2 regions of the Lacticaseibacillus sp. YLM2-1 genome follow, and region 2 is predicted to be linked to the other one. Evidence: predicted binding sites of a transcription regulator. Region 2 holds the regulator's gene; the other holds the start of a gene.

Region 1 (5,326 bases), 740 kb from region 2:
AACTCTGCCAAAATAGTTGACACATGAATTTCAGGGCCATCAACCTCTAAGGTCGGAATATCTGGTTGTAATGGTTTTAACTGATAGGCATTATTAATTATGGTGCGGGCAAATTCAAGGCGTACTGCGTTAGGATCTACTTTAAAAGTTCCACTTCCTTGGTCTTTCCCTGAAGAAGCTACTTGGTCAATATCAACACCTGCAGCTGAGTATTCCACAAACTGATCAAAGGCCCAATTTTTGGGCATTTTAAAACCTAGGTTTCCGCTCCAGCCATATGACATATCAGCGACGTAGGAATAAAGAATATTGGTTCCAGATGCAGCGGTTACCCGATTACATACATTCCGTGTTCCATATATTCCAATTTTGAAAATACTATTGTTCATAGCTTGGCTAATACCACGGAAATAAGGAATAATTGTGCCATCTATATCGCCACTTTGAACATCCACATCAACTGCAAAGTAAATCGTAGTTGCAGCCGGAAACCCTAACTTAGCAGCAGTACTACTTGCAACAAATCCGTCATGAATTCCCTGCTGTAGACTAAAGTAATCAAGCTCATAGCCACCATCTTCATATATTGGCACAACTTTTAGTCCAGCCTCAGTAAGATTTGCAAGTTCCGTGGAAGTCAAGTATTTATCACGTTCGGCAGCCCCTGCACCAACGCTGCCAGTTAGATAACGAGCAACTATTGAAAAATCGAATTGCTTTAGTTGTTTTGCCTGTGCAGCACTTAATTGAGTTGCTGTATCAAAAGTATTTGAATCACGATTAGTATTGCCGTTGCTAGTCAACAATCCTTTGATGACGGTTAGGTCAGCTGTGCTATTAAATGGCGGTAAATTCATAAACTTTCGAAAAGCTACCACTGCCGTTGCTACGTCTGAACTAAAATAGCCATCAAATGCCCCTGTATAAAAGCCGTTCACATACAAGCCGTATTGGATGACCTGGACAACGTCGCTATTGGCTCCCTGATTAACAGTAGGTGTAGCGGCAATTGTCCCTGGACCATAGTTACCATTTGCTTGCGCAGAACTCATACCGATTGCTCGTTGTAAGGCATAAATCAACGCTGTATTGGTTGCTCGTTGATAAATTCCATCACACGGCATCAATTCTTGTAATTCCCCAGAGAATTTACGGTTGAGCGCTTGCTGCATGGTTCGAACCTTAGCATCGCCGCTTGAAACTAAGACGAAAGCTGCCATGTCAAACAAAGCCGCCATAAATGCCACTGTCACAGAGCCATCAGCCGCAATGCCAGCATCTTGCTGAAGTTCTTTAACAGCATTAAGGGTATTATTCGTGAACTCATTATTAAAGTCTACTGGACTAATTCCTTTGCACCAGAAAGCCCCTTGAATGAGTTGAGCAATGTTCCCCTTATATCCTGGTTTCAGACTACCTACAACAGGTGCTAAAGCATTTTTGGTCGTATCGCCAAAGCCTTCACCAATAGCACTAATACCGATTTCGTGCTGTAATCCCATTCTCAGGCTATAAATTGTTGGCCAACCTGTTTGTCCGTTTTCTGGAGCTGCGACAAAGCCAGGAACACTACCATACGTTTTGTTGAGCCATTTTTGAACGGCTCGTACTGCTTCATCTGCCATTTTAAAGTCTCCTTTATTATCAATGTGTGCAACACGTCTGTTGCAGTATAACGAACATGTGTTCGGTATCGTTCTACATCCATTGCATTCTTTTTTGCAAGGAAATGTTTTTGTTTTTGGGAGGAAGACCGTCTGCTCTTGACGCTCGATATTATCTCGGAAAGGCTTTGTAAAAAATTGCTGTGAATTGCTAAAAATATTGAAATAGAGTGGGTCATCAAAAAGGCTCGGCAGATATACAAGCATCTACCGAGCCTTTCACTTTATGGGTTCTATACCAATTCGCCAGGGAATCGGCTGTTTCGAAGGGACAAAAATAAATAATCCCATTTTTTGACCTATTCCTAAAGATAAGCCTGCGCAAATAACTTAGCTGCTAACAAAAAGGCTAAGGCTGCGATGATGAATCGCAACAGTTGGACCGGCAGGCGGCGGGCGATGATGGGGCCGATATAGCCACCGATGAACAGACCGATACCAAGCGGGATGACCATGAGCCATTCAATTTTGGTGGTGAAGGCGTAGATGACGGTGGCGATGGCATTGGCGGCGAATCCGGTCAGATTCTTCATAGAATTGGAGATGATGAATGGTTGATCAACGGTCAAGGTTAAGGTTGCCAGCATGACCACACCCGCAGCGGCCCCGAAATAGCCAGCATAGGCGCCAGTAACAAAAATGACGATGGTTTGAGCGGCTTCTTGTCCAAATGTTAAGGTGCGTGCAGGTTCTCCGGGACGATGTTCTTGCGTGGGCAGTCGGCCGCTGAAGAGTAGTAACAGGCCCGCGGCAATGATGAAGAAAGGCACAACTTTTTCAAATGTGGCTGCCGGGGCGATCAGCAACAAGGCACTGCCAAAAATACTACCAAGTGATACCAGTAAGATCAGCCGCCAGAGAAATTTACCGCGGCCACGGAGCTCTGGCAGTGAGGATACAGCCGAGCCAACCCCAGTGAAAACGAGTGCCGCGGTATTTGTGACGTTAGCAATGACCGGCGGCACGCCAATTGCAAGCAAGGCGGGGTACGAAACCAGTGAAGCCAAGCCAGCTAAAGTAGACGTTAACCCAGCACCGATCCCGGCAATCAGTAGAAAGGCAAAGATCGAAAAATTCATATTGCTCCTCCAAGAATTTGAATGGACGTCATCTAGCGCATCTAGAAATGCCATGTGTCAGGTCGTACTGTGACCATGGGGCACTCACAGTTTTTTTACGCTGGCGAACGTTGATAGGTCAATCATACGCTAAAGCACCGTCATTTGGGGTTATGATAAAAAGCGAAGAAGGGACAGATGCACATGTTTGAAAATAGTAAGAGCCGACTTGATGCCATTTCTGACGGCGTTTTTGCGGTTGTGCTGACATTAATGGTGTTGGACATTAAGGTGCCTAAAACACTGACCATAGCAGATCTTTATGCGACTGGTTTCTCTGTCGTCATTTACTTTATCAGTTTTGCGGTGGTCGGCCAATACTGGACATTTCACCAAGAACTACTACATACCGTTACGCAACCGAGCACTAATTTCTTAGTATTAAATTTTTTCTATCTTGTGTTCATCTGTTTAGTGCCGTTTGCGACCAGTTTCATCGGTGACCATCCAGGCAGTCGGATCAGTGCAACATTATTTGCCATCATTATTTTTATGGTCGATTTGTTTCAATTTATTTTGTTCCGATCCGTCATTGGCGAACAACCAAAAAAGGAAAACCTAAATGCCCATGATTGGGAGGAATATCGCGCGGTATCACTCATGGTGCTCGTTGCCGTTGTTTACATTCTTGTGGGCTTGCTGCTGCCGAAGTGGATTCTTGTTGTGATTGCCCTCGGTTTAGGCGCACGAACCTTGAATAATACAATTGGACGCCGGCTTCAGCGCCAAAGCAAAGTAAAATGAGCAGCGACTGAATGATTTGAATGCAATGTGATTGCCTGAATAACCAGGTTCTGAAATGAATAGCGAGATCTCTTTGAGAATTTAAGCACTTTACCAGTTAAAGGATAATGCTTGATAAATGGATCAGAATTTACAAAGTACTTTTTTGAAATAGTCATTATTTTTATATCATAATGATATTTTTAGAAATTATATAATACATCAAATGATCAATAAGTGGCTTTTTTAACTTAAAAGGACTACTTTCCTTGACTTCTGAAGATTGCCACTATATATTAATGCTACACTCATGAGTTTGTTGTTGATTTATCACTACGGTCACGAGAACGGAGGACTTACATGAAAAAAGTTAACATGCATAATTTAGGGACTAGTACCATTACCAAAGACGATATTCTTCTGAAAACAGTAGGTGGTCTCTTAACCCCCACTGATGGCGGCAGTAATGCTGGCGGCGGTGCTTTTCCATTAAAGCCAGCAGATCTTCCGGGACCGAAGGCTACACCATATTATGGTGATGCATATCAGTACAGGATTGCTGGTCGTAATTACGCGACAAACTAGTCTTCTAAATGCCAAGCGACAGCTAAACAAAAACTAGATCTATGAGCTAAAAAGGCGGATCGCACTCTTAAATCCGCCTTTTTGAATACTTTTTGGTGAATCAATTCGGCCACAACATCCCAGCTTTGATTTGGACGAGGAAGAGGTTAAAATTTATGCTTTTGAAGTTGAGAAACTCGAATCTTTTATCCATAGTTTTGGGAGCCAGAGGGACGTTTCTTATCTGCTTTATTTTGCTATCTTGTTATTTGCTTTATTCGGTTTTGGCATATACGTTTTTAATTCCAACGGGTAATTTTTTAGGAGACATACCATCAGTTTTAAGAGGAGAATTCTGGCGCATTATAACGAGCACAGTTTACCACTATGAATGGGAACATTTACTGAAAAACATGCTTGCCATCATTGTTCTTGGACCATTCATTGAATGGAAGACAGGAAGCTTTGCTCTGGTAACAAGCTTCTTTCTTTCTAGTTGGATCGGAGTTCTTTTATTTTCCTTTGGGTTTGGTGGATTTATTCAGTCAACCTTTGGAATAGGAACGTACATTTATTCATTTTATGGGGCATCAATGTCAGTGTATGGTTTATTTCCAATGGCTATAATTGCTTTATTAATAAAGAAACCGGCATTTTCTTTAATGACGAAGTTTGTTTTACTTGGCTCGTTTCTTTACTACTTCATAGTTGGCTTTTGGCCTAATCCAGACGCATCAGATACTGAAGTGGTTGTGCAAATTGCGCATTCATGCGGGTTTCTTGCTGGTCTTCTTTGTGTATTAATAATCTTAATCCTAAGAAATAGGAAGAAAATCTTTTCATACATGTCCTAGCCGATCAGCTAATTAGATCATAATAGTGGACGTGGCTTGATTGTCTTCCGAATGTTCTGGTAGTACTCATGTTTTGTGATTGTTGGCTGTATGATGAATAAATGCAGTGAAAATTAGAAAGAGTGCGGCATTCGGCACGGCAGGAAACCTTTTGCCTAGATTGTTCAATTTTTCCGAATGTACCGATTAAGCAGTAATCCCAATGCGATCCACAAGATGGCCGCGATGATAATCGTGATAATCCAGCCGAGTGGTTCGTGGGCGAAAGGCAGGGGCACGTTCATGCCAAAAAAGCCGGAAACGATGGTCGGCACGGTGAGCAAAATCGACCATACTGTCATGAACCGCATGATGTCATTCAAGTTATTATTCAAAACGGTGTTGTAGCTGTCCGTTAAGTGAT
Region 2 (5,326 bases):
ACTTGCTGATGGTAACAACTTGGGGCAAACGCTATTTGTTATTGCATCGCTAGTTCATGCGTTGGACAGTCACAGGCACTGTTTTTGGCAAAACTTTCGTGAGTTCCGTCATAAAGTTTTGAAGACTTGCTTGGAAAGTCAGGCGAACCATGCGCCGTTTGCTAAGAGCGAAAACGGCAACAACCCATTCCTGACCATTAGGCAAACTAACCGGCGTCAACGTGATGCTGGACATGTTCGCGTAAGGAATAACGCGCGCCAGAATACCATTCGCGATTAAGCGCGTTGGCGCCAATCCACCGGTACCAGCCATGATCGACAAAACCAAAAAGATTGAGATGAAGACAATGTAAGGCAAATTGTCGACCCGAGTGGTCATAAACCAAAAGCCTAGGAAAACTGCCCACATCAGCTGGGTGACAGCGTAACGAGAAGCAACTTGAATTTTACTTTGCCAATAAAGATAGTAACCGGCAAGCGCCATCAGGATGACGTCAAGGCCGATCAGAAAAACATTAAAATTATTCATGAGGAACTCCTTTTTGCTTCGTGTCATCTGTGGCATGCTCGGCTTCATAGAGCCCGGAAACCTGTTGATACCAACTGAAGAAGCGGGTGACCACGATCTTCAACACGGCGAATCCTGGAATGCCAAGAATAACGCCGACTAAGCCGAATAGATTACCTGCTGTTAACAACACGACGACAATGGTGATGGGATGTAATTCAAGTTTACTCCCCATCACAAGCGGTGAGATGACTTGTGTTTCGATGAGCCATTCAATGAAAAAGACGATGATGACAGCTAAAATCATTCGCGGAGAGGTTAGGGCACCCATGATAAGCGGCGGAATCATCGCCAAGGCTGAGCCAAAGTATGGGATCAAATTCAGTGGGCATGCCAATAAGCCGAAGATAAGACCATAACGTAAACCGATCACTGAATAGCCGACCATGAACATCACGGCAACGCACAAGGCAACGGTGATTTGACCTTGGACATAAGAACCGACCTTTTCATTCATCTCATGCAACATTTGCTTGACTGACCGGCGAAGTTTAGTTGGCACGATATGAAGTACCATCGGCGTAAATTTGTCGCCGTCTTTTAACATGAAGAAAAGAATGATTGGCGCTGTTGAAATGGTGATGACGACATTACCAACAATGCCAATTAAGTTCTGTAGTTGAGAAATTGTGCCGGTTACGAACGCGCCTTGTTTACCAGTGAAGAAACTTTGCACTTCTGCTGCAATCTCATTGAGATCATGCTGTGAGAGAATATTCTGCTGGTCATTCAGATTATCCAACCATTTGCCAATTTCATCAAAGATTTGCGGCGCTGAATGGACAATACTGGTAATTTGATTGCTTACTGCCGGAATGAAACGCAACAATCCCCACGCCAACAAACCGATCAGCACAATGAATAACAGGCCAATTGCCCAACCACGATGAAGTCCGAATTTTTCTAATCGATTGATAATCGGGACAGTAAGGTAGAAGAGAATGCCGGCAAAGATAAACGGTGGCGCGATAATCCCGAGAAAATCCAGTACTGGCTGGAAAACCCACGCAATTTTAGTGAAAACGAAAATCACGAGCAATGCCAGTAACAAGTCAACTAGCAGGATCATAAACTTGCTATTAAGAAAGCGGCGATAGAGCCACGAGTCGGTATGTTTCAAGGGGGTACCCTCCTCTACAATTGTGATACCTGTTGGATGTATAAGCTTCATGACAATAACAAACGATGAGAGTGACTAGCCAGATTTGCGGCAGGGCCCTGTTCACGCTCATTAAAACGCGTTCACAGGCACAGAAACCTGCACATAAGGACCTCCCAACCCAAATGACCCAAGCCCGGCCATTTAGGTTGGAGGCCACTTATGCTCCGGTTTCTAAACGTGCCTGTTCACGCTCTGTACCATTAATGATACTCGACTCATGGTCATATTTCGAGGATAGCCGTGTTAAAAGCGGATTGATTTGATGTTAAAAAAGATTACATAAAATTTACAAACAACATGGAATAATCGTTACAAATCTTTAAAAACCCTAAATAAAGGCATCAAATGTAAATTTTATGTATACAAAGGCTTTACAAAACTCAAAAATTGGGTATGATTAGAGTCACAACCAAAACGGTGAGTATATGTCGGTTTATCCGATACGGAGAGGAGTGACCCCACATGACAATCCTACGGGGCGCAAAATGGACATTAATTACTCTGACCCTCGTGGCAACCTTGCTGTTATTCAGCAACTTTGCGACAGCCGGCATTTTGTTAATCGCGCTTGATATTTTCTTGAGTTTCTTCTACGCGGTCATCAAAAGCAGATGTGATCGGCGTCAGATGCATAAGATGCCATTATTGCATAATTAATTTAAGGATGAGGTCCACAGATGCTTTTTATCTGTGGACTTTTTTGCTATTTAGGCATAAAATCATTGCAAACGTTCGTTCGCTTTGGTATGCTTTGTGTAATCAATTAGAACTGAGGCGGTGAGCGGATGCCAACACAAGCAAGTCAGAAACGTTGGAAACAAATTTTACAATCAATCTATGATGCAATCGAGGATCATGGGTACCCGCCCACGGTTCGCGAAATCGGCAAATCAGTCGGTCTAAGTTCGTCAAGCACGGTGGCAGCGTACTTGGAGAAATTGTTGGCGGCGGGACTTATTGCTAAGGATCCAGCGAAGCCGCGGACGCTTGAAGTGACCTCAGCCGGACGTGACTTCATTGGCGTTCAGGATCACGGTATTCCGATCGTCGGCACAGTTGCTGCAGGGGTCCCGATTACGGCCATCGAAAATATCGATGATTATTTTCCGGTACCAGACGATCTTCCGTATGCCGCTGACGAATTATTCATGTTGCGAGTTCAAGGTAATTCAATGATCAAAATCGGCATTTTAGATGGTGACCAGATTATTGTCAAGAAGCAGAATGACGCCGAGAATGGGCAGATTGTTGTTGCAATGACTGAGGAAGATGAAGCCACTGTCAAGCGATTTTATAAAGAAAAGAACGGCATTCGGTTACATCCTGAAAATGACAGTATGGATGATATGTTTTTCCCGGATGTAACGATTCTTGGCATCGTTGTGAGTTTATATCGGCCGGCATTAGTTTAACCATTTGAAGTCGTGAATGACTAGGCATGGCAACTTAAATCCAATTAAAAATGTACCATCAACAAAAGAGACATCAGCTGTGATCCCACAAAATATAGGATCACGGCTGATGTCTTTTTGCTCAGACACTTTATTGGTTTTGTTGGGCGAGGCGATCGAGATCGTCTTGTGGCACCTTTTTATAAACGGGACCATCGGGCAACTGCTTTAAGTTACCGGTTTTTGTTAATTGAAATTGTATCGTATTAGCAGAGGCTTGCGGCTGCGCTTTACCAGTGAAGGTGAAGATTCGGCCTTTGAGGGTCAAATCAGCAGCAAAAATACCACTATCAGTACTTTCAAAGACACCATCTCGATTGGCTAATGTTTCAAGATAGTAGCCGCTGGTGGATGAGGTGACTCGAATTGCTTTGGTAGCATCTTTTGTTTGGACGAACGCATGGCCAACCAATGTACCTAAGGTCGCTTTCGGAACAGCTTTTTTGACCGTGTGCGATTGTGATGTTGCGCTCGATGATGATGTTGTCTTTTTTGGGGTTGAGGTAGTTTGTGAGCAGCCTGATAAGATCAAGATTGCTGCTAGTAGCAGATAGCGCTTTTTCATTCGACAGCAACTCCTAGTGAATGAACTGGATGCAAGTCATCACGATTGGGATCACGATCATCGAAAGCAGCGTTGTTTCGGTGACCATGATAGCAGCGTAATCGGAATCCGCATCGTACAGTTTGGCAACAACAGGCGCATTGGTCATGACCGGCATGCAAGATTGCAAAATAAAGATTTGTTTCATCAAAGTTGGGACAGGGGCGAAGGCGACAAGCGCCGTCATGAGTAACGGTGCAAAGAGGAAGCGGCCACTGAAAATACCCAAAGCTTCTTTGCTGATTCTTAATTTACCCCAGCCTGCTTGATGCAAAGCAATGCCAATGAAGAACATGGAGCCGGGAACAGTTAAGGCACCGACATAAGTCAGATCGGCCATCAAGAAAGTCGGCAATTTGATTTTTAAAAGCACAAGCACAATCCCTAACATAAAACCGAGTAACGGTGGTGAGAACACTTTTCCAAGTGCCTTTTTCAAATCAAATTTAGCTGGGCGCGGGCCGTCACCTTGAATAAGGTAAACGCCGATGGTCCAAAAAATGGTGGTGTTGGCCATGTAGTAGACCAACACATATGGCAGACTACTTGGCCCAAATAAGGCTAAGTTGACAGGCAAGCCGATAAAAACTGTGTTGGAGTTAAAAAACATTGACTTAAAGGTACCCTTACGTGCATGTGGCACCTTCAATAAGTAGCAAACCAGAAATGATAAGGCAAATAGGATCATCATGGAAAGGACTGGGAAAAACAAATCTGGCAAGAGTCGCAGCAACATTGGCGCCGTGAATTTTGAAGCAATCGTGACAATCATGTAGGCTGGCAAAGCAACTTGGGTGACAACTTTGGCAATGATTTTACTTGAATGGTCATTAAACCACCCGCGTGCTGTCAGAAAATAGCCGATTGCGATTAGAATCAAAATTTCAAGAACACCAAAAACACTGGAAATAAACGCGGTCAAATACTGACACTCCTTTATAAAATTATTTTGGCCGCCGCAGTGTAAAGGTGCGTCCAAGCTCGGCGTATGTCGGCCCGGCGAGGCGGGCAATCGGCGCCAAAACGGTGGGATCAATGTGAAGCGTTGTCGGATCAAGAACCGTATCGGCAAAATGGAATCGGTGCACTTCTAAAATGAAAAGATCAGTCAAAATGTCACCATCAGCGTTACGAATCGGCACGTATTGATAAAGCTTGGTTTCAAATCGAACACGCGCTGCCTGCAACCCCGGCACCTGAATGTCCGTACTTGCAACTAACGGCAGGTCAATCAACGACAACTCGCTTTGATCAGGTGCTAAGCGGGCAGCTGTTTGATTCATGGCCTTCGTGAGATCTGCACTCACGATGTGAACAACGGCCTCGTGGCGCGCCAATAGATTTGCAGCGGTATCCTTTGCCTGACCCCCATCACGTAAAACTGCTACTGACAACAGTGGCAGTTGGTTTGAAATCCCGGTCGTAAATGAAAAAGGCGCTAGGTTGATGAGGCCAGTCGTGTTTTGCGTGGTAATCCAAGCGATTGGCCGCGGGATGATACTGCCAGCCAGCAATTTATATTGATCACGCGCGGATAAGTC

The links. The regulator LexA, encoded in region 2, represses DNA repair genes until DNA is damaged. The targets are predictions, from matches to a motif close to CNAACANNTGTTNG.
Region 1: AC07KQ_RS00145 (glycoside hydrolase domain-containing protein) is a predicted target of LexA. The motif match lies at 1,677-1,690, and genes of this name have one in related genera.

The regions. Positions count from the first base shown of each region.
Region 1 is NZ_CM152617.1:28,245-33,570, forward strand. Features, by position in the region: gene AC07KQ_RS00145 (glycoside hydrolase domain-containing protein) at 1-1,625, opposite strand, end outside; gene AC07KQ_RS00150 (sulfite exporter TauE/SafE family protein) at 1,970-2,743, opposite strand; gene AC07KQ_RS00155 (TMEM175 family protein) at 2,921-3,526, shown strand; gene AC07KQ_RS00160 (hypothetical protein) at 3,866-4,090, shown strand; gene AC07KQ_RS00165 (rhomboid family intramembrane serine protease) at 4,246-4,923, shown strand; gene AC07KQ_RS00170 (magnesium transporter CorA family protein) at 5,088-5,326, opposite strand, start outside.
Region 2 is NZ_CM152617.1:763,544-768,869, forward strand. Features, by position in the region: gene AC07KQ_RS03620 (hypothetical protein) at 50-529, opposite strand; gene AC07KQ_RS03625 (AI-2E family transporter) at 522-1,688, opposite strand; gene AC07KQ_RS03630 (hypothetical protein) at 2,193-2,387, shown strand; gene lexA (transcriptional repressor LexA) at 2,516-3,142, shown strand; gene AC07KQ_RS03640 (hypothetical protein) at 3,273-3,746, opposite strand; gene AC07KQ_RS03645 (AEC family transporter) at 3,760-4,707, opposite strand; gene AC07KQ_RS03650 (flavin reductase family protein) at 4,730-5,326, opposite strand, start outside.